DNA from 3 places in the Phytobacter sp. V69 genome. Region 2 is predicted to be linked to each of the others. Evidence: predicted binding sites of a transcription regulator. Region 2 holds the regulator's gene; each other region holds the start of a gene.
What was found. Region 2 encodes Fur, which represses iron uptake genes when iron is present. Its sites were predicted from a motif close to ATAATAATGAGAACNACTATCAA; they were not measured.
Positions count from the first base shown of each region.

Region 1: the regulator Fur is predicted to act here: its motif matches at 1,603-1,625, upstream of sodA (superoxide dismutase [Mn]).
Region 3: the regulator Fur is predicted to act here: its motif matches at 6,152-6,174, upstream of efeU (iron uptake transporter permease EfeU).

Region 1 covers NZ_CBFFRL010000066.1:16,201-23,849, reverse strand. The annotation lists gene rhaR (HTH-type transcriptional activator RhaR) at 1-747, shown strand, start outside; gene ACSZPU_RS11530 (metallophosphoesterase) at 783-1,508, shown strand; gene sodA (superoxide dismutase [Mn]) at 1,699-2,319, shown strand; gene kdgT (2-keto-3-deoxygluconate transporter) at 2,582-3,565, shown strand; partial or broken gene ACSZPU_RS11515 (dihydrodipicolinate synthase family protein) at 3,611-4,455, opposite strand; gene yiiM (6-hydroxyaminopurine reductase) at 4,666-5,340, shown strand; gene cpxA (envelope stress sensor histidine kinase CpxA) at 5,377-6,750, opposite strand; gene cpxR (envelope stress response regulator transcription factor CpxR) at 6,747-7,445, opposite strand; gene cpxP (cell-envelope stress modulator CpxP) at 7,597-7,649, shown strand, end outside.
Region 2 covers NZ_CBFFRL010000032.1:21,360-30,608, forward strand. The annotation lists gene nagE (N-acetylglucosamine-specific PTS transporter subunit IIBC) at 1-855, shown strand, start outside; gene glnS (glutamine--tRNA ligase) at 1,038-2,705, shown strand; gene chiP (chitoporin ChiP) at 3,099-4,499, shown strand; gene chiQ (ChiQ/YbfN family lipoprotein) at 4,520-4,852, shown strand; gene fur (ferric iron uptake transcriptional regulator) at 4,950-5,402, opposite strand; gene fldA (flavodoxin FldA) at 5,693-6,223, opposite strand; gene ybfE (LexA regulated protein) at 6,373-6,666, opposite strand; gene ybfF (esterase) at 6,798-7,571, opposite strand; gene seqA (replication initiation negative regulator SeqA) at 7,755-8,303, shown strand; gene pgm (phosphoglucomutase (alpha-D-glucose-1,6-bisphosphate-dependent)) at 8,328-9,249, shown strand, end outside.
Region 3 covers NZ_CBFFRL010000161.1:3,864-11,512, forward strand. The annotation lists gene ghrA (glyoxylate/hydroxypyruvate reductase GhrA) at 1-123, opposite strand, end outside; tRNA gene ACSZPU_RS19115 (tRNA-Ser) at 395-482, shown strand; tRNA gene ACSZPU_RS19120 (tRNA-Ser) at 1,042-1,129, shown strand; gene phoH (phosphate starvation-inducible protein PhoH) at 1,466-2,254, opposite strand; gene efeB (iron uptake transporter deferrochelatase/peroxidase subunit) at 2,791-4,077, opposite strand; gene efeO (iron uptake system protein EfeO) at 4,083-5,210, opposite strand; gene efeU (iron uptake transporter permease EfeU) at 5,263-6,096, opposite strand; gene ACSZPU_RS19145 (NupC/NupG family nucleoside CNT transporter) at 6,374-7,558, shown strand.

The sequences.
Region 1 (7,649 bases), on a different contig from region 2:
ACTCACGAGTTTTGCGAACTGGTGATGGTCTGGCGCGGCAATGGTTTGCATATCCTCAATGACCGTCCCTACCGCATTACCCGTGGCGATCTGTTTTATATCCGTGCGCAAGACAAACACTCCTACGCCTCTGTTAACGATCTGGTGCTGCAAAATATCATCTACTGCCCCGACCGTCTGACCCTGAACCTCGGCTGGGCGTCGCATATTCCGGGGCTGAATGACGCAGAGTGGACGCCGCACTGGCGTCTGGGCAGTACCGGCATGACGCAGGCAAGGCAGGTTATCACCCAGCTTGAACAGGAAAGTAGCAAAAGCGACGCGCTGGCGAACACGATGGCGGAGGCACTCTTCGCCCAACTGGTGATGACCCTCAAACGCCACCGCTTTGCGGCGGACAATCTGGCGGCGACCAGCAGCGAAGCCCTGCTGGATAAATTAATCACCGCGCTTACCGGCAGCCTGAATCGTACCTTTGTGCTCGAGCGCTTCTGTGAGCAGGAGCAGTGCAGCGAACGCGCGCTACGCCAACAATTTCGCACGCAAACCGGAATGACCATCAATAATTACCTGCGCCAACTGCGTATTTGTCATGCGCAGTATCTGCTGCAGCACACGGAATTGATGATCGGTGAGGTCTCCACCCGCTGCGGCTTTGAAGACAGTAACTATTTCTCGGTCGTTTTTACCCGCGAAACCGGCATGACGCCCAGCCAGTGGCGACAGCGTCATAACGAAGCGGCTTAGGAAGGGCCTGTTCTGCGATAACACAGGACGTTCTCATGATTGTTGCTCAGCTTACTGATATCCACGCCGCGCCGGATAACGGCAATCTGGCCCGGCTTGCTCGCGTGCTGGAATGGCTCGAATTTATTCAACCTGACGCGCTGGTGGTGACGGGCGATCTTGTTGATGACGACTGGTTTGCCGGGTATGCCGCTATCGCGTCGTTGCTAAAAGAGCAACTCTGGCCGGTATTTCTGCTGCCGGGTAATGCCGATAACCCTGCCATGATGCGGGCCTGCCGGGAGAGTGACGTCTGGACGCCGGATGCCCTGCATTTTTCCGTCGAAGTGAAGGGATTACGCCTTATCGGTATAGATACCACCCTGAAAGGGCTGGCGGAGGGCAGTGTGGTAGAACATCTGCCGTGGCTTGAGCGCCAGCTGGCGAGCGACGACGCGATGCCCGCTCTGCTTTTTCTCCACCATCACGTGTTCCTGAGCGGCATCCCGACTATGGATCAGATTATGTGCCGTGGTTCGCGCGAGTTGGCTGAGCTTCTCACCCGCTATCCTGGCCGCACGCTGGCCATTGCGACAGGGCACGTACACCGGCCCATCGCCAGCCAGCTGGCGGGCATTCCCGCTTACATTTGCGGTTCCATCTGCCCGGCGAATCCCGCCTGGTTTGGCGGGGAAACGGTGCCGCCAGCGAATGATCCCCCTTCTTTGATGCTCCACCGTCTGCAGGATGGCGCGTTAACCAGTCACCATGTTTGTGTGTAGCGTTCGGCGGTCATTTTTTCGCCTGCGGCTGCGCTATATGTCTTGTCGGCACAGGTTCATAACGGAATGTTATAACCATATTAAAACTACGGCATTGATAAACATTTTCAATATCATTTAACTAACTATAATGAACCAACTGCTTACGCGGCGTTAACACCTCTGCCGCCCGACAATAATGGAGATTAGTATGAGCTATACACTGCCAGCCCTGCCGTACGCGTATGATGCCCTGGAACCGCATTTCGACAAGCAGACGATGGAAATCCATCACTCTAAACACCACCAGGCTTATGTAAACAATGCGAACGCAGCGCTGGAAAGCCTGCCAGAATTCGCCAGCCTGTCTGCTGAAGAGCTGATTGCTAAACTGGACCAGCTGCCGGCTGACAAAAAAACCGTTCTGCGTAACAACGCTGGCGGTCACGCTAACCACAGCTTCTTCTGGAAAGGTCTGAAAAAAGACACCACCCTGCAGGGCGACCTGAAAGCGGCTATCGAACGTGACTTCGGTTCCGTTGACAACTTCAAAGCTGAATTCGAAAAAGCAGCTGCAACTCGCTTCGGTTCCGGCTGGGCGTGGCTGGTGCTGAAAGGCGATAAACTGGCTGTGGTTTCTACCGCTAACCAGGATTCCCCGCTGATGGGTGAAGCTGTATCTGGCGCGTCTGGCTTCCCGATCGTGGGCCTGGATGTGTGGGAACACGCTTACTACCTGAAATTCCAGAACCGCCGCCCGGACTACATCAAAGAGTTCTGGAACGTAGTGAACTGGGACGAAGCTGCGGCACGTTTCGCTGCTAAGAAATAAGTTTTCGCGACATTTCCTGTTTTTTACGGGTAAATCAAGCCCCTGCTGACAACGTCAGTGGGGTTTTTTTTATGGCTGCCAGTTAGGTGCCATAAACCATTAGAAACAATGATCCAATAAAAATGAAATAATGTTTTGATTTTGTATGTGAGATCACTTTTCTGAGTGTGACGAAGTTCTAACATTTCGCCATTAGCGCTGGAAACGCCCCGATTAAAGGGCGAGATGGCGCACAAAAATAAGTGTTTTTACAGGTGGCGATATGCAAATCAAACGTGCAATAGAAAAAGTCCCGGGCGGGATGATGCTGGTTCCTCTGTTTCTGGGGGCGTTGTGCCATACGTTTTCGCCGGGGGCCGGGAAGTATTTTGGCTCCTTCACCAATGGCATGATCACCGGCACCGTGCCGATTCTGGCGGTGTGGTTTTTCTGCATGGGTGCGTCCATTAAGCTCAGCGCGACCGGGACGGTGCTGCGTAAGTCGGGCACGCTGGTGGTGACCAAAATCGCGGTGGCCTGGGTGGTCGCGGCGGTGACATCACGTTTGATTCCGGCTCACGGCGTGGAGGCGGGCTTCTTTGCCGGGCTGTCGACGCTGGCGCTGGTGGCGTCCATGGATATGACCAACGGCGGCCTGTACGCCTCCATCATGCAGCAGTACGGCACCAAGGAAGAGGCCGGGGCGTTTGTTCTGATGTCCCTCGAGTCTGGCCCGCTGATGACGATGGTGATTCTGGGGACGGCGGGGATCGCCTCGTTTGAACCGCACGTGTTTGTCGGCGCCGTATTGCCGTTCCTGATTGGGTTCGGGTTGGGCAACCTGGACCCTGAGCTGCGGGAATTCTTCACCCGCGCGGTGCAGACGCTGATTCCGTTTTTTGCCTTCGCGCTGGGGAATACTATCGACCTGAGCGTTATCGCCCAGACCGGGTTGCTCGGTATCCTGCTGGGGCTGGCGGTGATTGTGATTACCGGCATCCCGTTGATTATTGCCGATAAAATGCTGGGTGGCGGGGACGGTACCGCAGGGCTTGCGGCCTCAAGTTCTGCCGGCGCGGCGGTGGCAACACCGGTACTCATTGCCGAGATGGTGCCGGATTTTAAAGCGATGGCGCCTGCCGCAACCGCGCTGGTGGCCACATCGGTGATCGTGACCTCCATTCTGGTGCCGATTCTGACCTCTATCTGGTCGCGTAAAGTGAAAGGCGAGACGGCGGCGCAGGAGCTACACAGCGCGGTAAAATAACGCGGATGTGAAAGAAAAACCGACCTTTGCAGGTCGGTTTTTTGCTTAGCGCTGTATGCCGAAAACGTCGTCAACCTGTTCACACTGTGCGGACGTTAGCTCGCCGCCAAAGTTGCGCGAGGTCGCGCCACAGCAGCCAAATTTCCGTGCGACCACGGTTTTGATGGTGGTAACAAAATCCTCGCCGATGGTGTAAATCGACATGAATTTGCCAATCTCACGTTGGGCTTCATGCAGCGCCGTCAGATCGTTCTGCTTCCACGCCTCCCGCGCCCTGACAAACAGCTCGGGCATCACGTTATTGAGGCCTGAGATGACCCCTGCGCCACCCGCCAGCAGGTTGGGAATAAAGTATTCGTCGTAGCCTGACAGCACCGCGAAATCATCGCGGATTTTCTCGGTTGCCAGAATGATGTTGCGCGTATGCGACTGGCAATCGACCGTATCTTTAATGCCGGCGAAGTTCGGGAATTCCGCGGCCAGCGTAGCGACAATCTCTGGCGTCAGATCGCAGCCGGTCCGGGCCGGGAAGTTGTAGGCGAACCATTTGCCGTTCAGACGTTGCCCCAGGTGGCGGAAGTAGCTCAGTAGCTGTGCAGATGTTTGTCCGTAGTAGTAAGGGGGCAGCACCATGACCGCATCATAACCCGTACGGAAGGCTTCATCTGCCATCCACAGCACGTCATTCAGACAGGTTGAGGAGACGTTAGCGACCAGCGTGCGTGGTGTCATGCCCCGGACTTCGCGAATGAGCATGAGTCGCTCATCAAGGGTGAAGGAGGCGAACTCGCCGATACTGCCCATCAGCAACACTACATCAATTCGGGCGTCGGCAGGCGTGAAATATGCTGTCTCAGTCCGTTCAGGTCGACTTTACCGTCGGGTGTCATGGGCGTAATTGATGGGTACCAGACGCCGTAAAATTCATTTTCATTCTTCACGTCACTGTCTCCTTGAATATGAAATTGCGTTTCACTTCTCTATTAAGTCATAGCACGTTCACCTAACACGCAGGCGTATCGGTGTCGCATTTCTGCACGATTTATTACTAAAAAGTGTGGTCTAATACGCCGATGACGAGTGAGCCTGGGGGAGAGGAAATGCATCATCCGGTGAATGTTTTTGCAGGAAAAGTAAGGGATTACACGGGCAGCAGACCCAGCGCGATTGCGAAGTTGCAGGTGGAGGGTGAGTTGATACTCACCGAACTGGGGTTAGCCGGTGATGAGCAGGCGGAAACGTCCTACCACGGCGGCCCGGATCGTGCGCTGTGTAATTACCCCCGCGAGCACTATGCCCACTGGAAGACGATGTTTCCGGAGCAGGCGGCGCTTTTTTTCGCCCCGGCCTTTGGTGAGAACCTCTCGACCGAAGGATTGACGGAAAGAAATGTGTTTATCGGGGATATTTTTCACTGGGGAAATGCGCTGATTCAGGTCTCGCAGCCGCGCTCACCCTGCTTTAAGCTCAACTTCCACTTCACTATCAACGATATGTCTTCGCAGATGCAGACGAGTGGGCGCATTGGCTGGCTTTATCGGGTCATTACCGGGGGGAAAATCAGCGCCGACGCGCCGCTGGAACTGGCATCGCGGAACAGCGATGTGAGCGTCTACGATGCGGCCGCGATTGCCTGGCATATGCCGTTTGATGATGAGCAATATCGTCGCTTAATGTCTGCCGCTGGCCTCTCATCCAGTTGGACAAGAACGATGCAGAATCGGAGGAGTAGCGGCAAGATCGAGGATAATTCCCGACGTTTATGGGGTAAATAGCGGTTTCCCCTCACCCGATAAGGCGAGGGGAAATCCTCAGGTACGCTTATACAGCGGGATCCACAGTGTTAAGCGCAAACCGCCGAGCGGGCTGTCGTCGGCTTTCACCCAACCACGATGCTGCTGCATAGCGGTTTCAACAATGGCCAGTCCTAATCCCGTGCCGCCGGACGCACGATCGCGCGCTTCATCGGTACGGTAGAACGGGCGGAAGATCTGCTCGCGATCTTCCGGGCTAACGCCTGGGCCATCATCGTCCACGTTAATGGTGATGCCGTCTTTATCGACCGAGAAATTCACTTCAATTTTGGTGTGTGAATAACGCAGCGCGTTACGCACGATATTTTCCAGCGCGCTTTCCAGTGCGTTGGGGTTACCGTACAGCGGCCACGGGCCAGGCGGGAAATTCACCGTCAGAGACTTGCCCATCTGTTCCGCTTCGAACGCCGCGTTGTCGAGCACCTCATTCCACAGCTGATTGGCTTTGACCGTTTCGCTGACCAGCGCGTTTTTCTGCTGATTACGCGACATGACCAGCAGGTCGTTGATCATACTGTCCAGCCGCTGCGCTTCGGTTTCGATACGCTCCAGCTCTTTGCTCTCGCCGCTGCGACGACGCAACAGCGCGGTGCCGAGCTGCAATCGTGTTAACGGCGTCCGAAGTTCGTGAGAAATATCGGACAGGAGCCGCTGCTGGGCGGTCATCATTCGTTCCAGCGCCATCACCATCTGGTTAAAACTGGTACCGGCGGCAAGGAATTCTTGCGGTCCGGATTCCAGCTCAGGATGCTGTCGCAGGTTGCCCTGTGCCACTTCATCTGCCGCGTTTTTCAGCTTACGTGCGGGTTTTGCCAGGCTCCACGCCAGCCACAACAGCAGCGGCGAGCTAATCAGCATGGTGACAATCAGCAACAGTAATGGGCGGTCAAACAGCAGGTTGATAAAGTCAGACTGGGAACTGCTGGCAGGTCGAATAAGATAGAGCTGGTAATTGTCCTCACCGTCGCGAACGGAAAAAGGCCCTACCAGCTCTACCCGACCATACTTTTTCTTCTGCGGGTGATCAGAGTTATCCGCCTGACCAATAAAGTTGCGGATAATCTGCATTTCGTTGCGTTCGGCGCCGATTACGCGCCCTTCGCTGGTCACCAGCAGCAAACGTTGCCCCGGCGGGGCCCATTTGTCGATTGCACGAAACAGCCTGCGCCACCACATCAAATCGTTGGGTGGATCGTTGGCCAGTTCCGCTTCTACGTGCTGCTCAATCATCACGCCCTGACGTTGTTCGCTATCAAGCAACTCCGTCATCTGGCGGGAATCGAGCTTAGGTACCATCAGGACCAGCATCAGCACCAGTGCCAGCGTTAGCCAGAAAATGGCGAAGATGCGGGCGGTCAAACTTCCTATCATGAAGCGGATACCATCAAATAGCCCCGGCCACGCAAGGTTTTGAACCACGGATGGCCATCTTTGCGGTCCGGTAACTTACGGCGCAGGTTAGAGATATGCATATCAATTGCGCGGTCAAACGGGGTTAAGCGTTTACCCAGCACTTCCTGGCTTAAATGTTCACGTGAAACCACCTGGCCCAGATGCTGTGCCAGCAGATAGAGCAGGGTGAACTCCGTACCAGTCAGTTCCAGCGATTGCCCATCGAAACTGGCTTCCTGGCGACCCGGATTGAGACTCAGCCCGTCCACTTCCAGCGTCGGCGAGCCGTTGTCGGTATTCTGCTGCTGTTCGCTCCAGTGGGAGCGGCGCAGAATCGCACGGATACGCGCGACCAGTTCGCGGTCGTTAAACGGTTTTGGCAGATAGTCGTCCGCGCCCAGCTCAAGGCCGAGTACGCGATCCAGTTCGCTACCGCGTGCAGTCAACATAATAACGGGAGTCTGGTGTGTCTGGCGTAGCTCTTTAAGGGTATCGATACCGTTTTTCTTCGGCATCATGACGTCGAGCAAAAGCAAATCGATGCTGTCATCAAGGAGGTCGAGCGCCTGTTCCCCATCGTGGGCAACCAGCACGTTGAAGCCTTCCATGTCGAGCAGCTCTTTTAACAGGGATGTAAGCTCTCGGTCATCATCTACTAAAAGAATTTTATTCATTGTTTAAATACCTCCGAGGCAGAAATTACGTCATCAAGACTCGCTAATCCATGACTTTACGTTGTTTTACACCCCCTGACGCATGTTTGCAGCCTGAATCGTAGACTCATTATCGTTGATTCGCGACATAGAAAGTTTTTGGGAGCAAATGATGCGCAAAGTTACCGCTGCCGTCATGGCCTCAACACTGGCGCTAAGTGCTTT
Region 2 (9,249 bases):
CCGGGCCGTGAACTGGCGGTGGCCGGTGACGAAGCTGATGGTCAGGATGTGAATGTCAGCACGGCTTCTGAGCAGGATGTGAGTGGTCTGGCACGTCAGTACATCGCCGCAATCGGGGGGGCCACTAACCTGACCGGTATCGATGCCTGTATCACCCGTCTGCGTCTGAGCGTTAAAGACTCTTCACTGGTCAACGAAGCACAGGCCAAACGTCTTGGTGCGAGCGGCGTTATTCGTCTGAATAAAACCAGCGTGCAGATTATCGTGGGCTTCGTGGCTGAGAAAATCGCGAATGCGATGAAAACGGCGGGCGATGTTCCGGCAGGCGCGGCAGCTCCGGCTCCGGCAGCAGCCAGTGCGGCTAAACCGCAGGCGGTGCCGAATGCCAGCGCGTCTATCATTGCTGAACTGGTTTCCCCGGTGACCGGGCAGGTGGTTTCTCTGGATGAAGTGCCGGATGAAGCCTTTGCCAGCAAAGCCGTTGGTGATGGCGTAGCGGTAAAACCGACTGAGAAAACGGTCGTTGCACCGGCTGCGGGCACTATCGTTAAGATCTTCAACACCAACCACGCGTTTTGCCTTGAAACTGAAAAAGGTGCGGAAATCGTTGTCCATATGGGTATTGACACCGTTGCGCTGGGCGGTCAGGGCTTCACACGTCTGGTCGAAGAAGGGGCTACCGTTGTTGCAGGGCAGCCAGTACTGGAAATGGATCTGGAATACCTGAACACCGCGGCGCGTTCGATGATTAGCCCGGTGGTGTGCAGCAACATCGACGATTTCTCCGGTCTGGTTATCAAGGCGCAAGGTTCTGTTGTGGCAGGGCAAACACCGCTGTACGACATCAAAGGCTAATGCCGTAATCTGAACCAAAAATAGCGATAAGCGGCTGAGGATCCTCCTCTGCCGCTTTTTTTGCAACGATCGACCCCATTCTTTCTCTCCGGCACCTATTTTCCGTAACTAAGGGTTGTCTCTGAGGGCCGCTTATAAGATCATGTGCCGTTATATGTTGTTTACGCCTTGAGGAATCTACGATGAGTGAGGCTGAAGCCCGCCCGACTAACTTTATTCGTCAGATCATTGATGAAGATCTGGCTACTGGAAAGCACTCCACTATTTGCACCCGTTTTCCGCCTGAGCCGAATGGCTATCTGCATATCGGTCATGCGAAATCCATCTGCCTGAACTTTGGTATCGCGCAAGATTATCAAGGGCAATGCAACCTGCGTTTTGATGACACTAACCCGGTAAAAGAAGATATCGAGTATGTTGATTCCATCAAAAACGACGTGCAGTGGTTAGGTTTCCACTGGTCAGGCGATGTTCGCTACTCCTCTGATTATTTCGACCAACTGCATAACTATGCCGTTGAGTTAATCAGCAAAGGCCTGGCCTATGTTGACGAACTGTCTGCAGACGAAATCCGCGAATATCGCGGTTCACTGACCGCACCGGGTAAAAACAGCCCGTATCGCGATCGTACGGTCGAAGAGAACCTCGCGCTGTTTGAAAAAATGCGTGCCGGTGGTTTTGAAGAAGGTAAAGCCTGCCTGCGTGCAAAAATCGATATGGCCTCGCCGTTTATCGTTTTGCGCGACCCGGTGCTGTACCGCATTAAATTTGCCGATCACCACCAGACCGGCAGCAAGTGGTGCATCTACCCGATGTACGACTTCACCCACTGTATCAGCGATGCGCTGGAAGGCATTACGCATTCCCTGTGTACGTTGGAATTCCAGGACAACCGTCGTCTGTACGACTGGGTGCTGGACAACATCACCATTCCGGTTCACCCGCGTCAGTACGAGTTCTCCCGTCTGAACCTGGAATACACCGTCATGTCCAAGCGTAAGCTGAACCTGCTGGTGACCGACAAGCATGTTGAAGGCTGGGATGACCCGCGTATGCCGACTATCTCGGGTCTGCGTCGTCGTGGCTACACCTCCGCCTCCATCCGTGAGTTCTGTAAGCGTATCGGTATCACCAAGCAGGACAACACCATTGAGATGGCTTCACTGGAATCTTGCATCCGTGAAGATCTGAATGAAAACGCACCGCGCGCCATGGCGGTTATCGATCCGGTTAAACTGGTTATCGAAAACTATCCGCAGGGCGCAAGCGAAGTGGTTTCGATGCTTAACCATCCGAACAAACCGGAAATGGGCAGCCGTGATGTGCCGTTTAGCGGTGAAATCTGGATCGATCGCGCAGACTTCCGTGAAGAAGCCAACAAACAGTACAAGCGTCTGGTGCTGGGCAAAGAAGTTCGCTTGCGTAACGCGTACGTGATCAAAGCGGAACGCGTCGAGAAAGACGCGGAAGGCAACATCACCACCATCTTCTGCAGTTACGATGCCGACACCCTGAGCAAAGATCCTGCCGATGGCCGCAAAGTGAAAGGCGTTATTCACTGGGTGAGCGCTGCCCACGCGCTGCCGGTGGAAATTCGTCTGTACGACCGTCTGTTCAGCGTGCCAAACCCGGGCGCAGCAGAAGACTTCCTGACCGTGATGAACCCGGAATCTCTGGTCATCAAACAGGGTTACGCTGAGCCGTCACTGCAGGCTGCCGCAACGGGCACAGCTTACCAGTTTGAGCGTGAAGGCTACTTCTGCCTTGATAGCCGTTATGCAACGGCTGACAAACTGGTGTTCAACCGCACCGTGGGTCTTCGCGATACCTGGGCAAAAATCGGCGAGTAATCGCATCTTGCCTGAACGCTAAAAAACGCTGCCTTGTGCAGCGTTTTTTTATTTCTCAATTAAAAATAAGATCCTGCCATCTTTCTTTTTTCTAAACTATTGTTTTAATTTTATCCAATCATCTTTTCATTTATTTATTGATAATTCGAGTTAAATTAGCCTGTAAGCCTTGCTGTGTAAGCACTCAGCTGATAATCCGCAAATCTGTGTTGTCCGTCATAATCCCTGTATTCCGTTCCCATTAAGACTTGATAATTCGCGTCGCGAAAAATATGCTTACAAGCGATAGGAATAGAAACATTTTCTATAACTATCAGTAATATTTAATTTTTTTATTTTATTGCTGTTTGCATTTGCACAGCACTTTTATGTTTTTGTCAAAGAGGAACACTCATGAACGCGTTTAACGCTCAACGTAAGGCGTTAGCGTTGGCTATTGCCTGCGCCACCGCATTATCAGGTTTAACTTTCGCCCCTTCCGTCAGTGCCGCTGGCTTTGTGGATGACTCCACGCTCACCGGTGGGATTTACTACTGGCAGCGCCAGCGTGATCGCAAAGATGTCACCGACGGCGATAAATACAAAACCAACCTCGCGCACTCCACCTGGAATACCAATCTTGATTTCCAGTCTGGCTATGCTGCCGATATGTTCGGTATTGATATCGCGGCTTTCGCGGCGATTGAAATGGCTGAATCCTCAGGAAGTGCGCACCCGAATGAAATCGCGTTCTCCAATAGCCACAAAGTGTATGACGAAGACTGGGCCGGCGATCGCAGCGGGGCAAGCCTTTATAAGGCAGCGGCGAAGTTCAAATATGGCCCGGTGTGGGCGAGGGCAGGGTATATTCAGCCCAGCGGGCAAACCCTGCTGGCATCAAACTGGAGCTTTATGCCTGGCACCTATCAGGGGGCTGAGGCTGGGGCGAAACTGGATTATGACGACTCTGGCGTGCTGAGTTTCTCGTATATGTGGGCCAATGAATATAAAGCGCCGTGGTATAACGAAACGGATCACTTCTACCAAAATGATCGCGTAAGCAAAATCAATTACGTCCATTCTCTAGGCGCGTCTTACGACTTTAAAAACGATCTGCTCCTCGAGGCCGCGTTTGGTCAGGCGCAGGGCTATGTTGATCAATATTTTGCCAAAGCCAGCTACAAATTTGAGGTCGCGGGGAATCCCCTTTCCACCAGTTATCAGTTCTACGGCTCGCGCGATAAGGCCGATAACAACACCATCAATGATATCTACGACGGTACCGCGTGGCTGCAGGCGCTCACTTTTGGTTATACGGTTGGTCCGGTGGATTTGCGTCTTGAGGGAACCTGGGTTAAAGCCGATGGCCGCCAGGGCTATTTCAATTCACGTATGACGCCCCTCTACGGATCTTCCAATGGTCGCCTGGATATCTGGTGGGATAACCGTTCTGACTTCAACGCCCATAACGAAAAGTCGGTCTTTGTTGGTGCAATGTATGACCTGAAAGACTGGAATCTGCCGGGCTGGGCGGTAGGTGCATCGTATGTCTATGGCTGGGATGCGAAACCGTCCAATGTTTCTTCCGGAGACAAATACTACGATGCGGGGAATTCCATCAAAGAGTCGGCTTACAGCCTCGACCTGCTGTACACCGTGCAGGAAGGGATGGCAAAAGGCACCCTGTTTAAACTGCACTTTACCCAGTACGACAACCACTCCGATATCCCGAGCTGGGGCGGCGGGTATAACAACATCTTCCAGGACGAACGCGACGTGAAATTTATCGTCATTGCGCCGTTGAATATCTTCTGATGCGAGGGAATGCCATGACGATGAAACCAATACTGCTTGTTCTGATGACGCTGGGACTGGCTGCCTGCGTACAACAGCCACAGGCGCCAAAGGAAGATGCCCGCTTAAAAGAGGCTTACAGCGCCTGTATCAATACGGCTGAGGGCTCGCCGGAGAAAACGGCGGCCTGCAGAAGCGTGCTGGATGTACTGCGTAAAGAGAAAGCACACCAGCAATTCGCGGAACAAGAGAGTGTGCGCACGCTGGATTATCAGCAGTGTCTTGAAGCAACGCATACCGGTAACGGCCAGGCGGTAAAAGCGCGTTGTGATCAGATCTGGCAGGAGATTCGCCAGCATAACGCGCTGAATTAACCGTGTGAGATAGCCCGCTTCGGCGGGCTTTTTTGTCTTTGCGATACGCAGAAATAAAAAAGCCAACCCGGAGGTTGGCTTTAGAGAGAAGCGAGGATTATTTATCCGTCGCTTCGTGCGCGTTATCGTCTGTACGGCAGTCACCCTCGGCACAGTGGCCATAGAGGTAGAGGCTGTGGTTAGTCAGACGAATACCGTGTCTGGATGCAATCTCACGCTGACGCGCTTCGATAGAGTCATCACTGAACTCGATCACTTTGCCGCAATCCAGGCAAATTAAGTGGTCGTGGTGATGTTGCTGCGTCAGCTCAAAGACGGATTTACCGCCTTCGAAATTATGGCGGGTCACGATCCCGGCATCATCGAACTGGTTGAGTACACGGTACACAGTCGCCAGCCCAATCTCTTCGCCCATGTCGATCAAGCGCTTATATAAATCTTCCGCACTGACATGGTGGTTCTCCGGCTCCTGAAGCACTTCCAGGATTTTTAACCGAGGAAGCGTGACTTTCAGGCCGGCCTTCTTTAATGCGGTATTGTTGTCAGTCATGCGGAATCTGTCCTGTTGCTAAACGATTCACTTCCCGTCGGGAAGCTACAAGGAATGCACCTGGGATAATGCGTCTCATTATAGAACTGCCATGCCTGAATGAAAACTGCAAGTCCTCAAGTAAAGTAAGCTTTTAAAACGTGGCAGCGCCAACAAAGTCCTTTTGCGTTACCCGTTTTAACCAGGGGCCATTGTACAGCGCTGGAGAAAAAAGTTAAAAAATTGTAGCAATTATTTCCATCGCTTTTATCTATTAATCAGGCGCAACCAGCAGGTTGCGCCAAACAACATCAGGCATTGATGATCTCTTGCAGGTGCAGCTCTTCAGAAATCTGTTTCACCCACTTGTCGACGCGACCAGCGGTCAGTTCCGGCTGACGGTCTTCGTCAATGGCCAGACCAACGAAGTGATCGTCATCTGCCAGGCCTTTGGACGCTTCGAAATGGTAACCTTCGGTCGGCCAGTGGCCTACGATGGTTGCGCCGCGCGGTTCAATGATGTCGCGGATAGTACCCAGCGCATCACAGAAGTACTCAGCATAGTCTTCCTGGTCGCCACAGCCAAACAGAGCAACCAGTTTGCCGTTAAAATCGATATCTTCCAGCGTCGGGAAAAAGTCATCCCAGTCACACTGTGCTTCACCATAATACCAGGTCGGAATGCCAAGCAGCAGGATGTCGTAACCTTCTAAATCCTCTTTGCTGCTTTTAGCAATGTCATGCACATCGGCAACTTCTTTACCAAGTTGAGCCTGGATCATCTTTGCGATGTTTTCGGTATTACCAGTATCGCTGCCGAAAAAAATGCCTGTGATTGCCATGAGTAAAATAACCTCTTGAAACTTAATGATATGGTGGTGGCGATTGGCCCACGGATAAGGGCAATCATAGCAGATCAGAGAAGCACGCGGAAACTGCAATCACGCAAGACTGCACTCTGTGCAACATGAAAGTGTATTTTTGCGATGAATTAGAGGATTTCCTGGTTGTTCAGCGCGTTAAGCTGAGCCAGTAACATCTCTTCAATCAATTCACTCCGGCTCATTTCGCGCGCGTCCGCCAGCGCGTTTAACGCGTCGACAGCCTCTGCGTTGAGTTTTAATTCGACGCGCTTAAGCCCACGAACTTTATCGCGTTTAAGCTGATTGCGCTTATTCACGCGCAATTGCTCGTCGCGAGAGAGCGGATTGGTTTTAGGACGTCCCGGGCGACGTTCATTCGCGAACAGATCTAGTGTCGTGCGGTCCGTTTGTTCTTTAGCCATGATTTAAGAATACTACGGGAAGTACAAGCAATCGGGTCATAGCCCGGGCTGATTAGCGCGCCATCATACATCAGCGATGCGGACACGCCAACGACCGGGCGCTTTCCGGCAACCGGTCGCCGGGTTTTTAATCAGTTTGTCTTTTCAGCGAGATAACGACGGATGGCGCGCAGAACCGCTTCCGGTTTTTCTGCATGCACCCAGTGCCCGGCTCCGGCTATCACATGCGCACGTGCCTGCGGGAATTGTTGCAGCAGTTCGCCACGATACTGTTCGGTGACATACGGCGAGTTACCGCCGGGGATAAAGAGCGCTGGATGGTTCCAGGCCGGTACCGTTTCCCAGCCCACGATATGGGGATATTGATCCCATAGTGCTGGCACATTGAAGCGCCACTCGCCGTCGACAAACGACTTGAGCAGGAACTGAATTACCCCTTCTTCATCTATATATTCGCGCATGACGACTGCCGCCTGCTGGCGTGTGGTGGCATTAGCCTCGGTTGCAGCGTTGATAGCGGCAAAAATTTCATCGTGGCGACGCACGTTATAGCTAACCGGGGCGATGTCGATAGCGACAAGCTTATCGATGCGTTCCGGTGCCAGTGCGGTAAATGCCATAACGGCTTTCCCGCCCATGGAGTGGCCGACAAAGGTCGCACGTTCAATGCCGTGGGCGTCAAGGGTATCGAGCAAATCCTGCGCCATCGCCGGGTAATTCATCTCGGGTGAACGCGCGGAAAGGCCGTGGTTTCGCATATCAACCTGAATAATGTCATGGTCATTAACAAGGTCGCGGGCGAGTACACCAAGGTTGTCCAGGCTACCAAATAAACCGTGAACCAGCACGATGGGAGAATTGTTGTGCGATTGTTGTGCAGATTGCGCTCGGGTATTCAATTTCATGGCAAAGTTCTTTTTTTCGCTCTTTCGGATTAAGGTATCATGTTGAACATTCTGCCGTCCGGCTGCAAGGTTTAGACACATTCTGACTTTTGCCGCCATCCTGGTTTGACGCTATCCGCTGTTGAGATTTGACTTTATAATCTCAATAACTTGTATTCAGATTAGACACTGCACTGGATTAAGATGAAAACGATCGAAGTTGATGATGAGCTCTACAGTTATATTGCCAGCCACACAAAGCACATTGGCGAGAGCGCATCCGACATTTTACGGCGCATGTTGAAGTTTTCCGCCGCCCCGCAGCCAGCTGCCGCTGTTCAACTCCCGAAAGAAACGCCTGCACCTGTTACGGTTGAAGCAGTCAAACCGGTTAATACCGCGAAAGACAAGGTCCGCGCGGTGCGTGAACTGCTGCTCTCTGACGAGTATGCGGAGCAGAAAAAAGCCGTGAATCGCTTCATGCTGGTGCTGTCTACACTCTATTCATTAGATGCAAAGGCTTTTGCAGAATCCACTGAGTCTCTGCACGGGCGCACCCGCGTATACTTCGCGGCTGATGAACATACCCTGTTGCAAAACGGCAATCAGACGAAGCCAAAACAGGTGCCTGATACCCCGTACTGGGTTATCACCAACACGAATACGGGTCGTAAATGCAGCATGGTGGAACACATCATGCAGTCAATGCAGTTCCCGGTGGAATTGATTGAAAAGGTTTGCGGCACAATTTAATCCTTGCATAAAAAGGACCAGGCAATGGCTAACCACGAACGTGCGGGGCAACCTGCGCAACAGAGCGATTTGATTAACATCGCCCAGCTTACTGCGCAGTACTATGTGCTGAAACCTGTCATCGGCAACGCTGAGCACGCGGTAAAATTTGGTACGTCAGGTCACCGCGGCAGCGCGGGGCGTCACAGCTTTAATGAACAACACATTCTGGCCATCGCTCAGGCTATCGCCGAAGAGCGTGCCAAAAATGGCATCACTGGCCCGTGCTATGTCGGTAAAGATACGCACGCTCTGTCCGAACCGGCGTTTATCTCCGTACTGGAAGTGCTGGCGGCAAACGGTGTTGACGTGATTGTGCAAGAAAATAACGGCTTCACGCCGACCCCTGCGGTATCTAACGCTATCCTGGTACACAATAAAAAAGGCGGCGCGCAGGCTGACGGTATCGTCATTACGCCGTCGCACAACCCGCCGGAAGACGGTGGTATCAAATACAATCCGCCAAACGGTGGCCCGGCTGATACCAACGTAACCAAAGTGGTTGAAGACCGCGCTAACGCGCTGCTGGCGGATGGCCTGAAAGGCGTGAAACGCATTTCGCTGGATGCCGCGCTGGCGTCGGGTCACGTGAAAGAACAGGATCTGGTGCAGCCGTTCATCGAAGGACTGGCTGATATCGTCGATATGGCGGCAATTCAGAAAGCGGGCCTGAAACTGGGCGTCGATCCGCTGGGTGGTTCCGGTATCGAATACTGGAAACGGATTGCTGAATTCTACAAACTTGATCTGACCATTGTGAACGATCAGGTTGATCAAACCTTCCGCTTTATGCACCTCGACAAAGACGGCGTGATCCGTATGGACTGCTCCTCTGAGTGTGCAATGGCCGGTCTGCTGGCGCTGCGCGACAAGTTCGACCTGGCTTTCGCCAACGACCCGGACTATG
Region 3 (7,649 bases), on a different contig from region 2:
ATAATCGGCCGGGCCATCATCACCCTCGCGCCACTCGCGTACGTTCGCCCCCGGTATTGCGTCGCGCAATGCCGGCAGCCAGTAGGCAGGATCAAAGGTCGGGTGATAAAAGATAATCTCCATTTCTGCTCCAGATAGACGATGTTATTTCCCGGTAAATATCGGGGTTACCTGTCGTTTTATAAGATAATTTTGTTCACACAACACCATAGCAAATATCTCTGAAAGTATTCAGAAAACTGCATTGCCGAGAAAAAGGCCAATTTCAGAACGTTTAAGAAGCAGGTTGCTTGAAGTTTGTCTAAACGCGCTAATTTATTGAAAAAGAAGATTGACGGAACTCCCGGTTTTTTCTACATTAGCGCCCGTCCCGACAACATCGGGAAGACAATATGGTGAGGTGTCCGAGTGGCTGAAGGAGCACGCCTGGAAAGTGTGTATACGGCAACGTATCGGGGGTTCGAATCCCCCCCTCACCGCCATCATTTCAGATAAGAGCCTGTACGAAAGTACGGGCTTTTTTCTTTTATATCCTCCCGAACCTGGGGGGATGAGAATCCACGACCGGGGTTCGACAACTGGCGCCAGCCAGTTGGACAGATGACGGCCTACGAAGAAGCTGCCCGCACAAAATTGCCGGGAGCAATTTTGAACAACGCTTGCGTTGGCCCCGAAGGGGCGGGGCCCAGGGATGGGCCGAGTAACAGCGAGCGAAGCGAGTCAATCCCCCCTCGAAAGTGCAAACGCCAGCGATGCGCCGCGATTTCCCCTCACCCTACCCTCTCCCCAAAGGGGCGAGGGGATCGGTTCGGTGCAGACCGTTATCGCGTAGCCCGGATAAGCGTCAGCGCATCCGGGGGAAATTGGGCAGTCAACCATGATGCCACAAGGGAAATCTGCGCATTGCCAGCCCACCTTTTCCTGCCGTTGCTCACACCTTAAGCGAACAATCATCAATACCGAAAATATGCTTGACCGTTTTAGCACAACTCCCTATAGTAGCGCCCCGTTGCCCCCCGGTGGGGTGACAGCAAAAAATGTGGTGAGGTGTCCGAGTGGCTGAAGGAGCACGCCTGGAAAGTGTGTATACGGCAACGTATCGGGGGTTCGAATCCCCCCCTCACCGCCATCATTTCAGATAAGAGCCTGTACGAAAGTACGGGCTTTTTTCTTTTATATCCTCCCGAACCTGAGGGGATGAGAATCCCCGACCGGGGTTCGACAACTGGCGCCAGCCAGTTGGACAGATGACGGGCCTGCGAGGAAGCTGCCCGCACAAAATTGCCGGGAGCAATTTTGAACAACGCTTGCGTTGGCCCCGAAGGGGCGAGGCCCAGGGATGGGCCGAGTAACAGCGAGCGAAGCGAGTCAATCCCCCCCGAAAGTGCAAACGCCAGCGCACCCGGGATCCATCTCCACAAAAAAATAAAGCCCGGTTTCCCGGGCCTTATCGCACGCTGAAAGGTTAGTAGTACGCTTTCAGCGTTCTCTGGCAGAGCGCGGAGCGGACGCAATCGTCTGTGGTGAAACGCACCAACGCTACCATGTCATCTTCCTCAAAACGCGACAGCGCATCGCTCAGGCCGGACTGTACCCCACGAGGCAAGTCACACTGAGTAATATCGCCGTTAACGATAACCGTCACGTTTTCCCCGAGGCGCGTTAAAAACATTTTCATTTGCGCAGCGGTCACGTTCTGAGCCTCGTCAAGAATGACAACCGCATTTTCAAAGGTACGTCCGCGCATATAGGCGAACGGCGCGATCTCTACCTTACCAATCTCTGGTCGCAGGCAGTATTGCATGAAGGACGCTCCCAGACGCTTCACCAGCACATCGTAGACGGGCCGGAAATACGGCGCGAACTTCTCCGAGATATCACCAGGTAAGAAGCCGAGATCTTCGTCGGCCTGCAGAACCGGTCGGGTCACAATAATCCTGTCCACATCCTTATGAATCAGGGCTTCCGCCGCTTTCGCCGCGCTGATCCATGTTTTACCGCAGCCGGCTTCCCCGGTCGCGAATATCAGTTGTTTACTCTCGATAGCATTCAGGTACTGCGCCTGAGCTTCATTACGCGCAACAATCGGTGAGTTATCCCGGCTATCCCTTGCCATGCCAATTGCTTCAACGCCACTCATCTGCACAAGCGAGGTGACCGACTCTTCTTCACGCTGTTTGTGACTGCGCGAATCGCGTCTCAGCACACGTTTAGCTTCACGACGAGCTTTGATCACTGCTTTCTGTCTTCCCATGGATAGCACCTTGAGTTGTTGGTTTACATCACACGCACCAAAATCGGCACGATTATGCGCACGAACGTCTGAGGTTTGGCTTCCTTGTAAGCCATGTCTTGCCTTTGAAATTGACATAACAAAGCAGCTGGCATTAGCGCCTGCCATGTCGGTTGAATCGGAAACAGGAATGAAGGAGAGGAATTCAGAGGTGAAGCGTTTACTGCCGGAGTATGCATCCCCGAGTCGGGTGTTGCGCTGATTTTTGGTGTTACGTCCAGTACAGGACTTTACCATCCGCGATCTCCAGGTGACGACATCACCGCAGGGCTTCTATGTAATAATTACATTAAAAATTAGCATAAACGCAACATTATTTTTACGAAAGTCTAACGAGCGTTTACCCTGCGCCATGGAAAAGAGTGTCTATCAACAATATTACAGAAAAATAACAGATACTTTCTCATACGAAAAATTGATAGTTTGATGGCAGAAAAAGTGTGAATGGATGCTACAGATAAGAGATTATCCTGCCCGGCTTCAGGCAGGATTCTTTTTCAGGCTTCGAGCAGCGCTTGCGCCAGATAATGACTTTGGTCTTTAACGCCAGGCAGCACAAAGAAGTAGCCACCTCCGATAGGCTTAATATACTCCTCCAGCGCTTCGCCATTAAGACGCTTTTGCACCGTCAGAAAACCTTGCTCCAGATCGTGTTGATAGCAGACAAACAGCAGCCCCATATCGAGTTGCCCGGAGTTGGTGACGCCCAGCGAATAGCTATAGCCACGGCGCATCATCAGGCTGGACTGCGTTGCAGGCGTGCGCGGGTTGGCCAGGCGAATATGGCTGTCCAGGGCAATCACATCACCGCCCGGGTCGCTGGCATAGTCCGGCACATCGTGCTCATTGTGCATCCCCAGTGGCGCGCCAGACTGCTTATCGCGACCAAAGATGGTCTGCTGCTCCTTGAGCGGCGTACGATCCCAAAACTCAACGTGGAACTGAATGATGCGCACGGCCTGATAGCTGCCGCCAACGGCCCATGCAGGCTCCGCCTGATCGCCCGTCACCCACACCACATTGTCCATCAGCGCGTTATCACTGCTGTCCGGATTCGCCGTGCCGTCTTTAAAGCCCAGCAGATTAACCGGCGTCTCTTTTCCTTTACTGCGCGCGGCGTGGTCGGAAATAAACCCTTCCCGCTTCCAGCGCACGCTCAGCAAATCCGGCGTGTGCTTGATAAGATCGCGCAGCGCATGAATCACCGTGTCCTGAGTATTGGCGCAGATTTGCACCAGCAGATCGCCGTGACTCAGGGAAGAGACCAGCGCGTCATTGGGAAAGCGCTCCATCTTCTGCAGTTTTTTCGGCTTCTGTGCACTCAGGCCAAAACGGTCGTCGAACAGAGAATCGCCTAACGACACGGTGATGGTGAGATTATCCGGTGCGATAAACGGCCCCAGAATGCCGGAATCCATCGGCGGAAGGCGCGGATTGGGGGTTTCCGGTGCCGGGCCCCCTTCGGTCAGGAAAGCAATACGTTGCGTTAACAGGCGAAACAGACGCTGCAAATCCGCGTTGTCCGTCGCCAGCACATCAAAAGCGACCAGCATCATCGACGCCTGCTGCGGCGTCAAAATCCCCGCCTGATGCACACCGTAAAACGGCTGTTTTTCCATGCGTGCATCCGGGGAAAGCGTGCCTGGCGCACTCTGCGGTTTAGCCGCGTGCGCCACCGGACAACCTCCGGCAAGGGCAAGCGCGCCTCCCAGCGCGCCCATACCTTTTAACAGACGACGTCGTGAAGGCTCACTGACGGCGTCATTTTCTTTTTTTTCATTCATGATGCTTAGTCCAGACCCAGCACACCGCGCAGTTGAGCAAGATCTTCCGCCAGTGTCGTAATCGGTCCTTTCAGCGCGTTACGGTCTGCGTCCGTCAGCTTGTCATAGGTTTCATAACCGTCTTTGGTGCGGTACTTCGCCAGAATGGTGTCGACTTTCTTGAAGTTCGCATCCACTTTAGCCAGCAGTGCCGCGTTGTTTTTCTGCAACTGAGGGCGCAGCAGGTCCACAATTTTCTGCGCGCCATCGACGTTAGCCTGGAAATCCCACAGGTCAGTGTGACTATAACGGTCCTCTTCACCGCTGATTTTGGTCGCGGCAACTTCTTCAATCAGACCAGCCGCGCCGCCCACCACTTTTGACGGAGGGAAGGCCAGCTCGCTAATGCGTTTTTGCAGATCCTGCACGTCGGTGTTGAGCTGCTCAGCGTAAGTGTCCATCCCTTTCACAGAATTGTCGCCAAACAGCGCTTTTTCCAGACGGTGGAAACCGGTGAATTTCGGATCGTCCGCTTTCTTCTCATAATCGTCTTCACGGGCATCAATGCTGCCATCAAGATCGGAGAACAGCTCGGCAATTGGCTCGATACGCTCATAGTGCTGACGCGTCGGCGCATACAGCGCTTTGGCTTTCTCGATATCGCCCGCTTTCACCGCGTCAGTAAAGGCTTTGGTGCCTTTTACCAGCTCAGCTGTTTCAGCCGTCACATAGGCTTTGTAGTCGGTGATCGCGGTGCCCAGGCTCAGCAATGCTTCGCTTTTTGCCGCGTCCGCTGTCGCTTTACCTGTCACAATCAGCTTGCCTTTCGGGTTGGTCAGCAGGCCGCAGGTCATGTCATATTCACCCGGTTGCAGGTTGGCGGTCAGTTTCTGGCTAAAGCCCGGCGCAATGTTTTCGCGCTCTTCAACCACCAATACGCCTTTGAGAATTTCCCACTCCAGCGCCTTCTGGCTCTGGTTGACGATCAGGAACTGCGTTTTGCCTGCATTTACCGTCAGATTCATCGGCTCACACTGCTTGTCCGTGACGGTCACTTTTACCTGAGGAACATCCGCTGCATGGGCAGCAAACGCGCAGGAGAGCAGCGTTGCGATCCCTGCCTGTAACGCACTACGACGAAAATGAATAGCCATGACCCTTCCCTTATTAAAGTATGTTGTAACTATAATTAACCCGGTACAGATGTTAGTGTGCAGCCCTGGAAGGCTGCGTACCCGAGCGCGGTGGCATCGCATACAGCACCAGCGCAGGAATCAGATACAGTAACCAGACGCCCACTTCGCTAACGCTCGGCGTTTCCTGATAACCAAAAATACCTTCCAGCAGTGTGCCCGTCAGGGAGTGCGTCGTCAGCACATTACTCAGGTCAAACGCTACATCTTGGAAGTAGTTCCACAGCCCGGCTTCATGGAACGCGCGAATCGCCCCTGCCGCCAGGCCCGCTGCGACCAGCAAAATAAACAGGCTGGTCCATTTGAAAAACGCGCCGAGGTTCAGGCGAATACCGCCCCAGTAGAGCAGGAAGCCCAGCACTACTGCGGTGGCCAGCCCCAGCATCGCGCCAATCGGCGGCCAGATCCCCACATCTTGCTGAAACGCCGCCAGCAGGAAGAAAACCGACTCCAGCCCTTCACGCGCCACGGCGAAGAAGACCATCATAATCAGCGCCCAGCCATGGTTGTTACTGCTGGAAAGTGCGTTATCTACCGCCTGCTCCAGCTGCACTTTGACGTTGCGGGACACCTTACGCATCCAGAAAACCATCCACGTCAGGATCACCACGGCAATCACCGCGACGATACCTTCAAACAGCTCCTGCTCTTTCTGCGGAAACTCGCCGGTGGTTTCGTTAATGATGATGCCCAGCGCCAGGCACAGCGCCGCGGCGAGAAACACGCCAATCCACATCACGCCAATCCAGCGTCCGCGTTGGGTGCGCTTAAGGTAGCTGGCAATCAAACTGACGATCAGCGCCGCTTCGAGGCCTTCACGTAACATAATGAGAAATGGAACAAACATGCGAACGCCTCTGCTGTCATCAATGGTCAATTGCTGAAAAGAAAAGTAAATTTCATTGATAGTGATTATCATTACGACAAAAGGAAACTCAAGCGAAAATTGATCTGAATAATGAATGGATGTAACCAGACCGTAATCAAGGAATGATCGAAACGGGTGTTATGCAGAATCGGCGGTTGCATGGCAAAAAGTTAGCTTACAAATCATTAACTTTTTGTTTACTGAGTATAAGGGCTGTGGCTAAATGAGCGCCCCATTTACCTGCACAATTTCCAATATGATCAACTTCCTGCATTTCCTTCTGGCGCTGGTCGTCATTCTGGCTCTGGCATGGCTCACCAGCTTCGATCGCCGCAAAATTCGCGTGCGTTTCATTCTGCAACTGGTGGTTATTGAGCTGGCGCTGGCGTGGTTCTTTTTACACGCACAAAGCGGACTAACGCTGATTAAATATGTCTCTGGCTTTTTTGAAACACTGCTTAAATTCGCAGGTGAAGGTACCGGCTTTGTCTTTGGCGGGATGAGTGAAAAAGGACTGGCGTTTATTTTCCTTGGCGTGCTGTGCCCTATCGTCTTCATTTCCGCACTGATTGGTATTTTGCAGCACTGGCGAATTCTGCCAATTTTCATTCGTCTTATCGGTACTCTGCTGTCGAAACTCAACGGCATGGGCAAGCTGGAGTCGTTTAACGCGGTCAGTTCGCTGATCCTTGGCCAGTCGGAAAACTTCATTGCTTACAAAGGGATTCTGGCCGACCTCTCCTCTCGTCGCCTGTTCACCATGGCAGCGACGGCCATGTCGACGGTATCGCTGTCGATTGTTGGTGCCTATATGACGATGCTGGATGCCAAATATGTGGTGGCGGCGTTAATCCTGAATATGTTCAGCACCTTTATTATCCTGTCGGTCATTAACCCGACGCGTCCGGAAGGCGAGCCGGAAATTAAGCTGGAAAAACTCCACGAATCGCAAAGTTTCTTTGAGATGCTGGGTGAGTATATTCTGGCCGGTTTCAAAGTGGCGATGATTATTCTGGCGATGCTGATTGGTTTTATCGCCCTGATAAGCGCGATCAATGCGTTATTCTCCGCCCTGTTTGGCATCAGCTTCCAGCAAATCCTCGGCTATGTGTTCTATCCGCTGGCGTGGCTGGTCGGCATTCCGCTGTCAGATGCCCTGCATGCGGGCAGCATTATGGCAACCAAACTGGTGGCTAACGAGTTTGTAGCAATGATCGAATTACAGAAAGTTGCCGCTGAAATGACGCCGCGCGGGCTGGGTATTCTGTCCGTGTTCCTGGTGTCGTTCGCTAACTTTGCCTCTATCGGTATCGTGGCGGGTGCGATCAAAGGGCTTAACGAGCAGCAGGGAAATGTCGTCTCCCGCTTCGGCCTGCGCCTGGTCTACGGTGCAACCCTGGTCAGTCTACTTTCCGCGGCCTTTGCGGGTGTCGTACTGTAAACAGCAACGGCGGGCTAATCCCCCGCTTTGCCACCTAAGGAAGGTGCGATTTAATCGTCAATTATGAGAACATAACCCTTTCTTTGACATA